One region of the Microbispora hainanensis genome, then DNA from elsewhere that is predicted to be linked to it. Evidence: predicted binding sites of a transcription regulator. Region 1 holds the regulator's gene; the other holds the start of a gene.
What was found. Region 1 encodes HrcA, which represses chaperone genes, less so after heat shock. Its sites were predicted from a motif close to TTGGCACTCTCNNNNNGAGAGTGCCAA; they were not measured.
Positions count from the first base shown of each region.

Region 2: a site for HrcA is predicted at 3,814-3,840, ahead of groL (chaperonin GroEL). Genes of this name have one in related genera too.

Region 1 is NZ_CP108086.1:4,730,928-4,738,703, reverse strand. Features, by position in the region: gene OHB01_RS22125 (SigE family RNA polymerase sigma factor) at 159-638, shown strand; gene OHB01_RS22120 (hypothetical protein) at 635-1,318, shown strand; gene OHB01_RS22115 (16S rRNA (uracil(1498)-N(3))-methyltransferase) at 1,471-2,205, opposite strand; gene dnaJ (molecular chaperone DnaJ) at 2,215-3,354, opposite strand; gene hrcA (heat-inducible transcriptional repressor HrcA) at 3,355-4,368, opposite strand; gene OHB01_RS22100 (DUF3097 domain-containing protein) at 4,814-5,620, shown strand; gene hemW (radical SAM family heme chaperone HemW) at 5,638-6,858, opposite strand; gene OHB01_RS22090 (CDP-diacylglycerol diphosphatase) at 7,239-7,776, shown strand, end outside.
Region 2 is NZ_CP108086.1:1,435,478-1,443,253, reverse strand. Features, by position in the region: gene OHB01_RS06565 (alpha,alpha-trehalose-phosphate synthase (UDP-forming)) at 1-456, opposite strand, end outside; gene OHB01_RS06560 (RNA polymerase sigma factor) at 560-1,111, shown strand; SAM riboswitch class I at 1,372-1,511, shown strand; gene thrC (threonine synthase) at 1,526-2,800, shown strand; gene OHB01_RS06550 (MoaD/ThiS family protein) at 2,846-3,121, shown strand; gene OHB01_RS06545 (cold-shock protein) at 3,378-3,578, shown strand; gene groL (chaperonin GroEL) at 3,982-5,604, shown strand; gene OHB01_RS06535 (GNAT family N-acetyltransferase) at 5,676-6,104, opposite strand; gene OHB01_RS06530 (HelD family protein) at 6,101-7,776, opposite strand, start outside.

The sequences.
Region 1 (7,776 bases):
CCCCTAGTGTCGGGCGAGGACACCACTGGGCCATGCCCCCTCATGATTCGGAAGAACGTAAACCCCCCGAGGATGACGAGCGTCCTATTGATGTGACCACCGAGACCCTCGTGGCCGACAGGTCGTTGGGAACGGTGCCCGTCGGGTGGGATGCCGACATGGCCGTGACGGCGCTCTACAGCGCTCACTATCGGTCACTGGTGCGTCTCGCCGTGCTGCTGGTGCGTGATGTGGCCAGCGCCGAAGAGGTCGTTCAGGACGCGTTCGTCGCCCTTCATGGCGCCTGGCGCAGGCTGAGGGACACCGACAAGGCACTGGCCTACCTTCGGCAATCGGTCGTGAACCGATCGCGTTCCGTGCTGCGGCACCGAGCGGTCGTCGAGAAGTACGCGCCCAAGGGGCTGCCCGACGCGCCCAGCGCTGAGAACGGCGCGATCGGCGAACTGGAGCGCTCGGCCGTCATCGAGGCGCTGCGCGGCTTACCCACCCGGCAGCGCGAGGCACTGGTGCTGCGATACTACGGCGACCTGTCGGAAGCCGAGATCGCCCACGCGATGGGGATCAGCAAGGGCGCCGTGAAGAGTCACACGGCCCGCGGCATGGCCGCACTACGGATGGCACTGGAGCAGTTCTCATGACCTTCCCTCCCGACGACGAGTACGGCGAGCTGCTCCGCCGTGCCCTGCGCGCGGAGGCGGACTCGGTCGTGCCGTCTCCCGATGGACTCGAAATCATCCGCGGGCGGATCGAGCAGCGTGGTCTGCGCGGCCTGCGGCACCTGCTGTGGCGGCGGGTCGGAGCGGCCGCCGCCGGGGCCGTGCTCGTGGCGGGCGCGGTCGTGATGATCGTCCCCGGCCTGCGCGACCAGGTGGCGCAATCAACGGGCATCTCCAACGCCGGCGACGAACGTGAGGACAACAGGGACACCTCGTCGGTGATCCGGCCGCCCAACCCGGCGGAGCCCTCGCGGCCGGTCGTGATCGTGCCCGTCACCCCGAGCCCGTCGCGCGAACGGCCCAGCCCGACCCCCACGCCCAAGACGGAGGCGACCACCAGACCGTCGCCGTCGCCGTCCGATCCCTGCGTCACGCCCACCCCCGAGGCCGGGGTGATCGAGCCCGACACGGCCCTCCCGCCGACGTGCTCGCCCACGTCGGTGACGCAGGAGACGCCCGTGACGACGCCGTCGGCCTCGCGCCGCCCGTCGTCGCCTCCGCGCACGACGTCCGCGCCCCCGGTCACCCCGAGCACGCCGCCTCCCGCGGAGGCGGCGACGCCCGAAGCGGCGGCGGCCCCGTCGCCCTCGCCCTCGCCCTGACCCGGCCCCCTGGTCGTCGGCCGGGGTCCGCGGCCCGGTGGACGGGCCGGTCCCGGCCTCCGAGTTGACGGGACGGCTTTGTCAGCCGTGGCGGGGCTATGCGCCGCGGCCGGACTATGAGCCGAGGCCGGGCTATGCGCCGCGGCCGTGCGTCACCAGCGGCCGCAGCGGGACATCAGGACGGCCGCCGCGGCCACGCCCGCAGTCGAGGTGCGCAGCACCGTCGGCCCCAGCAGGGCCGGCGTGGCTCCCGCGGCCCGCAACGTGGCGATCTCCTCGTCGGTGACGCCGCCCTCCGGGCCGACGATCATCACGATGTCGCCCGGCTCCTCCGGCAGGGGCAGGCGGCTCAGCGGCTCGGCGGCCTCCTCGTGCAGGACGACCGCGAGCGCCGCCGACGAGACGAGCGCGCCGACCGCCGCGGTCGTGGCCTGCTCTGTCACCTCGGGCAGATGGAAGCGCCGGGCCTGCTTGGCCGCCTCGCGGGCCGTGCCGCGCCAGCGGGCGAGGGCCTTGGCGGCCCGGTCGCCCTTCCACTGGGTGACGCACCGGGAGGCGGCCCAGGGGACGATCACGTCGACCCCGGCCTCGGTCATCATCTCGACCGCGAGCTCGCCCCGGTCGCCCTTGGGCAGGCCCTGGACGACCACCAGTCTCGGCCGGGGCGGCGGGACCTCATAGCGGCGCAGCACCTCGGCGGTCAGCGAGTCCTTCCCCGCCGCCGTGACCGTGCACTCGGCCACCCGCCCCGCGCCGTCGGTCAGGTCGATCCGCTCCCCCGGCCGCAGGCGGCGTACGGCGGCGGCGTGCCGCCCCTCGGGCCCGTCGAGGACGATCGTGTCCCCCGTCTGGCCGGCCGCGTCCGACAGGAACACGGGAACAGTCATGCGATCAGCTCAGCGGCCGTTGAAGGCGTCCCGCAGGCGGGAGAAGAAGCCCTGCTGGCCCGGGGAGAACTTGCCGGGCGGGCGCTCCTCGCCGCGCAGCTTCGCCAGCTCGCGCAGCAGTTCCTCCTGCTGCGGGTCGAGCTTGCTCGGCGTCTCGACGTTCACGTGGATCAGCAGGTCGCCTCTGCCGGTCTCGTTGAGCCGCTGGACGCCCTTGCCGTACAGGGGGATGACCTGGCCGGCCTGGGTGCCGGGCCGGATGTCGATCTCCTCCGCGCCGTCGAGGGTCTCGATCGTGAGCGAGGTGCCGAGCGCGGCGGCCGTCATCGGGATGGCCACCGTGCAGTGCAGGTCGTCGCCGCGCCGCTCGAAGATCTGGTGCGGCCGCTCGACGATCTCCAGGAACAGGTCGCCGGGAGGCCCGCCGCCGGGGCCGACCTCGCCCTCGCCGGCGAGCTGGATGTGCGTGCCGTCCTCGACGCCGGCCGGGATCCTGACCTTGATCGTGCGCCGGGTCCGCACCCGTCCCTCGCCCGAGCACTCCATGCAGGGGTGCCGGATGACGCTGCCGTACCCGCCGCACTGGGGGCAGGGACGCGAGGTCATGACCTGGCCGAGGAACGAACGGGTCACCTGCGACACCTCGCCGCGCCCGTGACACATGTCGCAGGTGTCGGGGTGCGTGCCGGACGCCGCCCCGGAGCCCTGGCAGACCTCGCAGACCACGGCCGTGTCGACCACGATCTCGCGGGTCGTGCCGAAGGCCGCCTCCGCCAGGTCGAGCTCGACCCTGATGGTGGCGTTGCGGCCCCGGCGGGCACGGGAGCGGGGCCCCCGCGCGGCGCCCGCCGAGCCGAAGAAGGCGTCCATGATGTCGCTGAACGGGAAGCCCGCGCCGAAGCCGCCGGCTCCGGCCCCCGCTCCGCCGCCACCGCCGAACGGGTCGGCGCCCATGTCGTACATGCGGCGCTTGCCCGCGTCGGACAGCACCTCGTACGCCTGGTTGATCTCCTTGAACCGCTCCTGGGTCTCCGGATCGGGGTTGACGTCCGGGTGCAGCTCACGGGCAAGACGGCGGTATGCCTTCTTGATCTCTTCCTGGCTGGCGTCGCGCCGTACGCCAAGGGTCGCGTAGTAGTCGTTGGACACTTATGACCCCGCCAGGATCTGGCCGACGTAACGCGCCACCGCGCGCACCGCACCCATCGTCACCGGATAGTCCATTCGTGTCGGGCCCAGCACTCCGAGCCGGGCCAGTTCTCTGTCGCCCGAACCGTATCCGGCGGCCACGATAGACGTGCCGCGGAGCCCGCTGTAGGGGTTCTCGGATCCGATGCGGACGGTCAGTTCGGAAAGCCCGCCGGTCTCCCCCAGCAGGCGGATGAGGACGACCTGCTCCTCCAGGGCCTCCAGCACGTCCCGCAGGCCGATGCTGAAGTCGGCGGCGGCCAGGTTGGCCGTGCCACCGAAGACGATCTTCTCCTCGTGCCGCTCCACGAGCGTCTCAAGCAGCACGGAGAGGATCGTGGCCGCCACCGGCCTGTCCTCGGGGGGCAGGCGGTCGGGAATGTCGGCCACCGTCTCCGGCACCTGGGACAGGCCGCAGCCGTCCAGGCACGCGTTGAGCACGGCGCGCAGATTCGCGATCCGGTCGTCGGCGATGGCCTCGGGCAGATCGACCACACGCTGCTCGACCCGCCCGGTGTTCGTGATCAGCACCAGCATGACCCGGCGCTCCGCGAGCGGGACGATCTCCACATGGCGGACCGACGACCTGGTGAGCGAGGGATACTGCACCACCGCGACCTGACGGGTGAGCTGCGCGAGCAGCCGCACCGTACGCATGACGATCTCGTCGAGGTCCACGGCCCCGGCGAGGAAGGTCTCGATGGCCCTGCGCTCGGCACCCGACAGCGGCTTGATCTGGGACAGCCGGTCGACGAACAGCCGGTATCCCTTGTCCGTCGGCACCCTTCCGGCACTGGTGTGCGGCTGGGTGATGTAGCCCTGCTCCTCCAGCGCCGCCATGTCGTTGCGGATCGTCGCCGGAGAGACGCCGAGGTTGTGCCTGTCCGCCAGGGCCTTGGACCCCACCGGCTCGTTGGTGGACACGTAGTCCTCGACGATGGCCCGCAGGACGGCGAGCTTGCGGTCGTCGAGCAATGTGTCACCTCCCTGTGCCTGGAAACACCGACTCTGGCACTCTGTGTTCCCGAGTGCCAAGTGTACGGCTACCACCCCACCTGGTGCGATAACGCGCAGGGGGGCACGGACAAGCGGGCTGCGAATCGACCGCAAGCCGCATGGCCGACTCTTCACCCTATGCACGAGCACCAGAGACCCGCGCCGGCCGAGGCGACCACGCGGGTTCCCCGCCCATGATGCCCCCGGCACGGCCCGGCGCGCCCCTGTGGCTGCCGCACCCGTTTCCCCCGCCGTACGCCGCTCCCCGGCCGATCCGGCCCCGCGCTGCTGTGGGTCCCTGGGTGCTCTTCGCCGTCCTGCCGGTCGTGCCGGCTTCCTGGCCGCGCCGATCGTGACGATCGTCGTACTCGCGCGCCGCTCCGCGGCCCGCCGCCGCAGGGCGTGATTTGCTAGCGTTCCCCGCATGTACGGGCGGGACGTGCTTTCCGGAGACTGGCGGCGGCCACGGCGGGGGCAGATCCCCGAGGTCCCGGCAGAGCCCGACCTCGTGGTGGAGGACGCCGAGGGCCGCTTCTGCGGCGCCGTGGTGGCCTGCGACAAGGAGGCCGTGACGCTGGAGGACCGGTTCGGCCGCAGGCGGGTGTTCCCGCTGACGCCCGCCGGGTTCCTCCTCGAAGGCAAACCGGTGACGCTGGTGCGGCCCCAGGCCGGCCCCAAGGGCCCGCTGCGGAGCGCCTCCGGGTCGATCGCGGTCGAGGGCCTGCGCGCGCAGGTCGCCAAGGGGAGCCGCATCTACGTCGAGGGCGTCCACGACGCCTCGCTGGTGGAGAAGATCTGGGGACACGACCTGCGGGTGGAGGGGGTCGTCGTCGAGTTCCTCGAAGGGGTGGACGACCTCCCTGCCATCGTCGAGGAGTTCGGCCCCGAGCCGGGCAGGCGGCTCGGCGTGCTCGTCGACCACCTGGTGCCCGGCTCGAAGGAGAGCCGCATCGCCGCCCGGGTGTCCGGGGACGACGTGCTCGTCGTCGGGCATCCGTTCGTGGACATCTGGCAGGCGGTCAAGCCCCGGGCGCTCGGCATCCCCGCCTGGCCGGACGTGCCGCGCGGCGTGCCCTGGAAGGAGGGCGTGATCGCCGCCCTCGGCTGGCGGATGGACCCCCAGGAGGCGTGGCGGCACATCCTGAGCCGGGTCACGACCTACGCCGACCTGGAGCCCGAGCTCCTCGGCCGTGTGGAAGAACTGATCGACTTCGTCACCGCCCCCGTTTAAGGGGTGAGATCCCGGATCTAAGGGGTGAGGTCCCGGACCACCGCGTCGGCGAGCAGCCTGCCGCGCAGCGTGAGCACGGCCTGGCCCGCCTTGAACGCCTCCACCTCCAGCAGTCCGTCCGCCAGTGCCCGCGCGCACGCCGTACGCGCCTGGGGGGCGAGGTCGGCCAGCGGGAGACCCGAGGCGAGGCGCAGCTCCAGCATGACCCTTTCGACGGCCCTGTCCTCCGCCGACAGCACCTCGCGGGCGTGCGCGGGCGAGGTCCCGGCCGCCAGCCGGGCGGCGTACGCCGCCGGATGCTTGACGTTCCACCAGCGGGTGCCGCCGACGTGGCTGTGCGCCCCCGGCCCGGCCCCCCACCAGTCGCCGCCGGTCCAGTAGAGCAGGTTGTGGCGGCAGCGCGCCTCGTCTCCCGCCGCCCAGTTGGAGATCTCGTACCAGCTCAGGCCCGCGGCCGTCAGCATCTCCTCGGCGATCAGGTAGCGGTCGGCCGCCACGTCGTCGTCCGGCATCGGCAGCTCGCCGCGCCGGATGCGTGCGGCGAGCCGGGTGCCGTCCTCGACGATCAGGGAGTACGCCGAGACGTGGTCGGGCCCGGCGGCCAGCGCGGCCTCCAGGGAGGCCCTCCAGTCGTCGTCGCTCTCCCCCGGCGTGCCGTAGATGAGGTCGAGGTTGACGTGCTCGAACCCGGCGTCGCGGGCCTCTCGTACGGCCTCGGCGGGCCGGCCGGGGGTGTGCCGCCGGTCGAGGACGGCGAGGACGTGCTCGCCCGCGCTCTGCATGCCGAAGCTCATCCGGGTGAACCCGCCCGCCCGCAGCTCCTTCAGGTAGGCCGGGTCGACGGACTCGGGGTTGGCCTCGGTCGTCACCTCGGCGCCGGGCCGCAGGCCGAACTCCTCGCCGATGGCGTCCAGGATCCGTACGAGGTCGGCGGCGGGCAGCAGGGTCGGCGTGCCGCCGCCGAAGAAGACGGTCTCAACGGGCGGCGCGGCGTCTCCCAGCACGCGCCGGGCCAGCCGTATCTCCTCGACCGCGGTGGCGGCGTAGTCGCGCTGTGATGCGCCGGGCCCCAGCTCGGACGCCGTGTAGGTGTTGAAGTCGCAGTAGCCGCAGCGCGTCGCGCAGAACGGGACGTGGACGTAGAAGCCGAACGGACGGGAGCCGAGCCCGTCGAGGGCCTCGGACGGCAGCTCGCCGCTCGGGGGGACGGGATCGCCGTCGGGAAGCACGGAAGGCACACTCTCCAGTCTGCCGCCACTCGCCCCCTGCCCTCGACGCCCGGTCTGGTATCACTGCCGGTTTTTCGCTCTCGCCCGAATATCGCACGATATGCGATGCCGGAATATCTCTTATGAGCATTCGCCCGGCCGAGATTTCCGGGTCCGTTCGCCGCGCGCCAGGAGATTCTCTCGACCCCCCGGGGAAGTGTTCCGATCTTTCCTACGGAAAATCAAGCCTGCGCCAGGGGCTTTTACCGGCCACCAGAGGGGGGATCAACCTCGCCGAGTGCGTCGATCTTTCACTGACGACGCCGTTTCCGGTCTCGCGTACGGCCTGAACCGCAAGGCGCGCGAAGATCGCGGCAAATAGCAACAGATGCGGGTTGTCGGGGGTAGTCATGCATGAAAACGACGAGGCGAGCGAGCTGACGCGGCGCCGGTTCATCCAGTTCTCCAGTATGGCGGGCGCCACCATACTCACAGGCGCGAGCATTCTCGCCGGCGCCGGGCACGCGCTCTCCGCGCCTTCACCGACATGCGGCCCAGACCCCGACGAAAATGATTGCGGCAATCCCCACAGTAAGGAGCCCCTCTGGACAAAAAGTCAGGACTGCTTCAAAAAAGGCACCTGCCTGCAGAACCACCCAGACTTCGTGGTGATGAAGGGCAACCCGAGCAAGAAGAAGTACGTCAACTACCTCCTCATCCCCACCAAGCGGATCAACGGCATCGAGTGTCCGTGGATCTGCTGCAGCACCGCACCGAATTATTGGAGCGCCGCCGACTACTGCGCCACCCAGCAGCCCACCGAGGTTCCCGCCCCGGTGGGATTGGGGATCAATTCGAGGCCGGCGAGACAGCTCGACCAGTTGCACATCCACATGGCGCGGGCGCGCCCGGAGTCCTATAACGACCTCGTCGCCCAGGACAAGCTGG
Region 2 (7,776 bases), 3.3 Mb from region 1:
GTCCTGCACCATGACGCGCGCCCGGTGGGCCGCCTCCTCGGCCAGGGCCAGGGCGAACGCGCCGTTGTACGTGCGGTACGACTCCCACTCGCGGCGGAACCGCGTGCCGAACTCGGGGGAGAAGGGCGTGTTGTAAAGCAGGTGGTTGACGAACCACAGGGTCGAGTTGGCCACGGCGTTGTAGGCCCGGTGGAAGACGGCGGGCGGAATGTCCAGCATGCGGATCGGGCCCGTGTCGAAGGCCCGGTCGAGCCGCCCGCCGTGCGTCCGGCGCACCGCCCCCCGGTCGCCGTCCGACAGCGCCGCGCAGACCCACAGGACGTCGGTGTCCTTGACCACCTCGGACAGGCCGGAGACGAGCCCGCCGCCGCCCCTGCGCATGGTCAGGCCGCCGTCTTCAGACAGCGTGAAGGACACCGGGCCCCGGTTGGACGCGATCAGAACGGTGCTGCTCATCTTCGGGTTCCCTCGATCAGAGCGGGCGCGCATGCCGGAAGATTAATAAAAGCCGACCTCCGTCAATAGGATGTCAACCGATCGCGGGAGGGCTGGATACGGCATGGCACTGGACGACACCACCGAGGACCTGGCCCGATCTGCTGCCCGGGGGGACCATCGCGCGCTCGGCGAACTGCTGCGGCGCATCGAGCCCGACGTGCTGCGGCACTGCGAGAGGCTTCTACCGTATCGGCAGGACGCCGAGGAGGCGGCGCAGGACACGCTGCTCGCCGTGGCGCGCAACATCGCGAGGTTCGAGGGGCGGGCAAGGTTCAGCACCTGGCTGCACATCGTGACCGTCAACTGCGCCAGGACCACCTATCGCTCGCTCAAGCGGCGTTCGTCCGAACAGGTGGAGGAGCTGCCCGAGCAGCGGCCCGATCCCCGGCGGGTGAGCGTCATCGCCGGCTCGCGGCTCGACCTGCTCGACGCGATGGAGGCGCTGGAGGCCGAGCGGCCCGACCTCGCCCAGGCGCTCGTGCTGCGCGACATCTGCCAGCTCGACTACGCGGAGGTCGCCGACCAGCTCAAAATCCCCCTCGGGACGGTCAAGTCCCGCATCCACCAAGCGCGCAAGTACGTGCAGAGCGCCCTCGGCGAGGCGTACGGCTGATACAAAACGTCTCGCCATATGAGACGTCAGAACGGACACCGGGGACGCCGGGGTACAGTGCTAGTGCCGCGACTGACAAGATTTGCCCGCACGGGGCGATGGCCAGACTGGTGCATCGCAAGGCGGAGGAGGAGCTCGTAGCCGGAGGCCACGGGCGACGACGACAACGCCGCGAGGTGCCGCTCTGGGTGACGCGACGGGGCAAAGATTGGCAGGAGGGGCACTTAAGGACCTTCTCTGGAAGGTCCTACAACTGAACATGCTCATCCAGAGGGGTGGAGGGACCGGCCCTGCGAAGCCCCGGCAACCTCCCCGGTGTCGAACTCGTGCCCACGAGGCCCGGCCGGGACAGGTGCCAATTCCGGCTCGTGGCCAAGGTGGTCGCGAGCGAAGATGAGGGAAAGGCCTCGCTTCATGGCGCACACCAGCACTGCCGCTAGCACTCCCGCGAACACCGTCGAGTTCGGCCCCGCCACCGGACTTTCGTGTCGTGAATGTGGCGCTCTTTACGAACTCGGCCCGATTTTCGCCTGTACGGAGTGTTTCGGCCCCCTTGAGGTGGCGTACGATTTCGGCGAGATCCGTCGGGAGGACATCGAGTCCGGCCCGGCGAACATCTGGCGTTACCGCTCCCTGCTCCCCGTTCCCGCCGGCGTGACGGCCAAGCCCAACCTCCAGCCAGGCTGGACCAAGCTCGTGAAGGCCGACAGGCTGGCGGCCGAGCTGGGCCTGCGGTCGCTGCACGTCAAGGACGACTCCGGCAACCCGACCCACTCCTTCAAGGACCGGGTCGTCGCGATCGCGCTGGAGGCCGCGCGCAACTTCGGCTTCCACACCCTGTCGTGCTCCTCCACCGGCAACCTCGCCGGCGCGGTGGGCGCGGCGGCCGCCCGGGCCGGGCTGGACTCCTGCGTGTTCATCCCCGCCGACCTGGAGCCGGCCAAGGTGACCATGGCCGCGGTGTACGGCGGCCGCCTCGTCGCCATCGACGGCACCTACGACGAGGTCAACCGCTTCTGCTCCGAGCTCATCGGCGACGAGCTGGGTGAGAAGTGGGGCTTCGTCAACGTCAATCTCCGGCCCTACTATGCCGAGGGCTCCAAGACGCTGGCGTACGAGATCGCCGAGCAGCTCGGCTGGCGGCTGCCCGACCAGATCGTCATCCCGGTGGCCTCCGGCTCGCAGCTCACGAAGATCGACAAGGGCTTCCGTGAGCTGATCAAGCTGGGGCTGGTCGAGGAGCGGCCCTACCGGATCTTCGGTGCGCAGGCCGAGGGCTGCTCGCCGGTCTCCCGGGCGTTCAAGGCCCGGCAGGACGTGGTGCAGCCGGTGCGGCCCGACACCATCGCCAAGTCCCTGGCAATCGGCAACCCGGCGGACGGGCCGTACGTGCTCGACATCGCGCGCCGGACGGGCGGCGCGGTGGAGGACGTGACCGACGAGGAGATCGTCGACGCGATCCGCCTGCTGGCCAGGACCGAGGGCGTCTTCGCCGAGACCGCGGGCGGCGTCACGGTCGGCGTGCTGCGCAAGCTGGTCCGCGAGGGCCGCCTCGACCCGGACGCCGAGACCGTGGTGCTGAACACCGGCGACGGGCTCAAGACGCTCGACGCGGTGGCCGAGCACGCCCGTCCCACCGCCGTCATCCGTCCCTCTCTCGACGCGTTCCGTGCGGCATTCGCCAACTGAAAGCGTTTCAAAAGGCCCATCGGCAGTAACGAAAGCGAGCGAACAATGAGCGTTTCCGTGCGGATTCCGACGATTCTCCGGACGTACACCAACGGGGCCGCGGAGGTGAGCGGCGAGGGAGGAACGCTTCGCGAGGTCCTGCAGAAGCTCGACGCGGACTACCCGGGCATCGGCGGGCGCATCCTGGACGAGACCGGTAAGATCCGGCGTTTTGTCAACGTCTACGTCGGAGAAGAGGACGTCCGATTCGCCGAGGGTCTGGACACCGCCACGCCGGACGGAGTGCAGATTTCGGTCATCCCCGCCGTCGCCGGAGGCTGAGCCGCCGCACCGGGGCCGAGCACCTGACATGCGCTTCTGTGGGTGGAGAAGTCATACGGTGCCATGGCAAATGGTGCAGCTCTCAACTATTAAACAGTAAAGTGAATATTCTTCGGTCCCGCTTTGAGCGAACGCCAAGTAGTAGTTTGCGGATTGACTCTGTTGTCCTACGGCTTGACACGGGTATGGTCGATGTCGATCGACAAAACCGGGGGCTTCTTGGGTGTGGTCCCCAGCCCAGCAAGAGGAGTCGGAAGTGGCGCAGGGCACCGTCAAATGGTTTAACGCGGACAAGGGCTACGGCTTCATCGCGGTAGACGGTGGTAAGGACGTGTTCGTCCATTACTCGGCAATCCTGATGGACGGCTACAAGGCCCTCGAGCAGGGTCAGCGGGTTGAGTTCGACATCACGCAGGGTCAGAAGGGCCCGCAGGCGGAAGCCGTACGCGCCGTCTGATCCCGTCATCGACCTACGGAAGGCCCGGTGCGCGACCCCGCGCACCGGGCCTTCCGCCTGCTGTACGCCTTCTTTGCCTTACTCGGCCCCGCGGTTCAGGCCGGTGAGTGTGGTGCTCCGGAGGGAGCCTGGCCCCTTGGTCTCGGCCGGCTCGGCTGGTGAGTCTCGGCAGGTGGCGCGGCGCACCGAAGGGATGCTCCGGACATACCGTACAAGCTGGTCAGCATGGCTTCCGCTTGCACTCTCAGGGGTAGAGTGCTAAATACTTGTTTGGCACTCTGAGGTCGAGAGTGACAACAATCGGGATCGGGGCGATGGGGCCCGCGCAGGGATAGCGGGTCCATGCCGTCGCGGGCGTCGGCTCGGTCCGTGAAGACACCCTGCTACTGGGAGGTCTAGCCTAATGGCAGCCAAGATGATCGCGTTTGACGAGGACGCCCGGCGCGGTCTCGAGCGCGGTATGAACCAGCTCGCCGACGCCGTGAAGGTGACCCTCGGCCCGAAGGGCCGCAACGTCGTGCTGGAGAAGAAGTGGGGCGCCCCCACGATCACCAACGACGGTGTCTCCATCGCCAAGGAGATCGAGCTCGAGGACCCGTGGGAGAAGATCGGCGCCGAGCTCGTCAAGGAAGTCGCCAAGAAGACCGACGACGTCGCCGGTGACGGCACCACGACGGCTACCGTGCTCGCCCAGGCGCTGGTCCGTGAGGGTCTGCGCAACGTCGCCGCGGGTGCGAACCCGATGGCGCTGAAGAAGGGCATCGAGGCCGCCGTCGAGCGCGTCAGCGAGGAGCTGTCGAAGCTCGCCAAGGACGTGGAGACCAAGGAGCAGATCGCCTCCACCGCCTCCATCTCCGCCGCCGACACCGAGATCGGCGCCCTCATCGCCGAGGCGATGGACAAGGTGGGCAAGGAAGGCGTCATCACCGTCGAGGAGAGCAACACCTTCGGCCTGGAGCTGGAGCTCACCGAGGGCATGCGCTTCGACAAGGGCTACGTGTCCGGCTACTTCGTGACCGACCCCGAGCGCATGGAGGCGGTCTTCGAGGACCCGTACATCCTGATCGTCAACTCCAAGGTCTCGGCCAACAAGGACCTGCTGCCGCTGCTCGACAAGGTCGTGCAGTCCGGCAAGCCGCTGGTCATCATCGCCGAGGACGTCGAGGGCGAGGCCCTGGCCACCCTGGTCGTCAACAAGATCCGCGGCCTGTTCAAGTCCGTCGCCGTCAAGGCTCCGGGCTTCGGCGACCGCCGCAAGGCCATGCTGGGCGACATCGCCATCCTCACCGGTGGCCAGGTCATCTCCGAGGAGGTCGGTCTCAAGCTCGAGAACGCCACCCTCGACCTGCTCGGCCGCGCCCGCAAGGTCGTCGTCACCAAGGACGAGACCACGATCGTCGACGGCGCCGGTGACGCCGAGCAGATCGCCGGCCGGGTCAACGAGATCCGCGCCGAGATCGAGCGCACCGACTCCGACTACGACCGCGAGAAGCTCCAGGAGCGCCTCGCCAAGCTGGCCGGCGGCGTCGCCGTCATCAAGGCCGGCGCGGCCACCGAGGTCGAGCTCAAGGAGCGCAAGCACCGCATCGAGGACGCCGTCCGCAACGCGAAGGCCGCGGTCGAGGAGGGCATCGTCCCCGGTGGTGGCGTGGCTCTGCTGCAGGCCGGCGCCAACGCGTTCGACAAGCTCGAGGTCAACGGCGACGAGGCCACCGGTGCCGCGATCGTCCGCAAGGCCCTTGAGGAGCCGCTGAAGCAGATCGCCGTCAACGCCGGCCTCGAGGGCGGCGTCGTGGTGGAGAAGGTCCGCAACCTCCCGGCTGGTGAGGGCCTCAACGCCGCGACCGGCGAGTACGTCAACATGTTCGAGTCCGGCATCATCGACCCGGCCAAGGTCACCCGCTCGGCGCTGCAGAACGCGGCGTCCATCGCGGCGCTGTTCCTGACCACCGAGGCCGTCATCGCCGAGAAGCCCGAGAAGGAGAAGGCCCCCGCCATGCCCGGCGGCGGCGACATGGACTTCTGATCCATCTGCCTGCTTCGTCTCAACGGAAGGGCGGTTCCCCTCGGGGGAACCGCCCTTTCCCGTTGAACGCGTCAGGTGAGGCGTCTGACCCAGCGGGCGCAGTCGGTCTGCATCGTGTATCCCGCCGCAGTCCAGGCGTGATGCGCCAGGGCGTTGTCGTGCAGGACCATCGCGTCGGCGCGGAACGCGCCGAACTTCCTGAACCGCTCCTCGGCGGCCCGGATCAGCAGCGATCCGATGCCCATGCGCCGGTGGGCGGGGTCCACGGCGAGCCGGTAGAGGTGGGCGCGCCAGCCGTCCCATCCGGCGATGAGCGTGCCGACCATGCGGCCGTCGATCTCGGCGACGAGCAGCGCCTCGGGATCGCGCTCGATCAGGGCCACCACCTTGCCCGCGTCGTCGTGCCTGTCGGTGTTCTCCGCGGCCTCAAGCCAGAACCGCAGTACGGCCGGGACGTCGTCGAGCGCTCCATAGCGGACGCGTACGTCGGGAGAGGTCATCGCAGCTCCTCCGGAAGATCGCGGTCGTGCAGGACGGTCAGCGACGTTACCGCCCGGGTGAGGACCACGTAGAGGCGGGCGAGGCCACGCTCCTCCGCCTCCACGATCGCGGCCGGCTCGACGACGATCACGTGGTCGTACTCCAGACCCTTGGCGAGCGTCGCCGGGACCAGCAGCACCCGGTCGTCGCCCGTCGAGTCGGGGCCGAGCACCGTGTGCGGCACCGCCGCGGCCTCCAGAGCCGCCGAGAGCGCGGGAAGGGCCGAGTCCGGGGCGATGACGCCGATGGAGCCCTCCTGCGCGAGAGCCTGCCGTACGGCCCCGGGGAGGGCGGCGGTGACGTCGGCCTCGCGGCGTACGGACAGGGAGCCTGCGCCGGGACGCAGCGAGCGCGGCGGGGCGAGATCCGGCGCCACGGAGGGCAGCAGCCGCGCGGCGAAGTCGAGGACCTCGCGAGGCACACGGAAGCCGAGCGTGAGCTCGGTGACCTCGCCGGACGGCTGGCCGAGGTGGTCGAGCACGGTCTTCCACGAACGCGCCGACCAGGGCGTGGTGCCCTGGGCGAGATCGCCGAGCACGGTGGCCGAGCCGGTGCGGCAGCGGCGTCCGAGCGCCCGCAACTGCATCGCCGACAGGTCCTGCGCCTCGTCCACCACGAGGTGTCCCCGCGACGGCGTCCGTTCGATGAGGTCGGCCAGCTCGTCCAGCAGCGCCGCGTCGGCGGCCGTCCACTTGGCCGAGCGGTGCGACTTGTACGGCTTGCGCCACAGGATCAGGGCCTGCTCCTCCGGCGAGAGGTCCGACTTCGCCGCCTTGGCGAGGAACTCCGCGTCCGACAGCAGCCGGAACAGCACCTGCTCGGGGGTGAGCTTCGGCCAGACGGCGTCGAGCACGGCCTTGACCGGCTTCGACCGGGCCACGGCGTCCTGGACCCGGTCGTCGGGCGACTCGCCGCGCCGTTCCATCTGGACGAGCACGGCGTGGGCGAGCCGCTGGGCCAGGGTGGCGCGGCCCGGGCCGTACCGGGTCGTGCCGCGCAGCGAGGCGACGATCTCGCGGACCTCGTGATCGGGCACCCGATAGCGGTTGATGCCCTTGGTGAACAGCACCCCGTCGACCGGCTTGGTCACGTGCAGCCACAGCGCCCGCCTGACGACCTCGGCCATGCGGGCGTCGCCCTTCACGGCCGCCACCGCGGGGTCCTCGGGATGGGCATGGTCGCCCAGGACCCCGGCCACCGTCGTCTGGTCGACCTTCACCTCGCCGAGCGCGGGCAGCACCGAGGAGATGTAGGACAGGAAGGCCCGGTTGGGCCCGACGATCGTCACGCCCGAGCGCGCCAGCTTCTCCCGGTGGGTGAAGAGCAGGTAGGCCGCGCGGTGCAGGCCCACGGCCGTCTTGCCCGTGCCCGGCGCCCCCTGCACGCAGACGGTCACGCCGAGGTCGGCGCGGACGATCTCGTCCTGGTCGGGCTGGATGGTCGCCACGATGTCGCGCATCGGGCCGGTGCGGGGCCGCTCGATCTCCTCGGTCAGCAGCCTGCTCTGCCCGAGCGCCCGGCCGTCGAGCGGCTCGTCCTCGTACGCGGTGAGGTCGCCGCCCTGGTAGCCGAACCGGCGGCGCAGCGCCACCCCCATCGGGTCGGCGGGGCTGGCCTGGTAGAAGGCGCGCG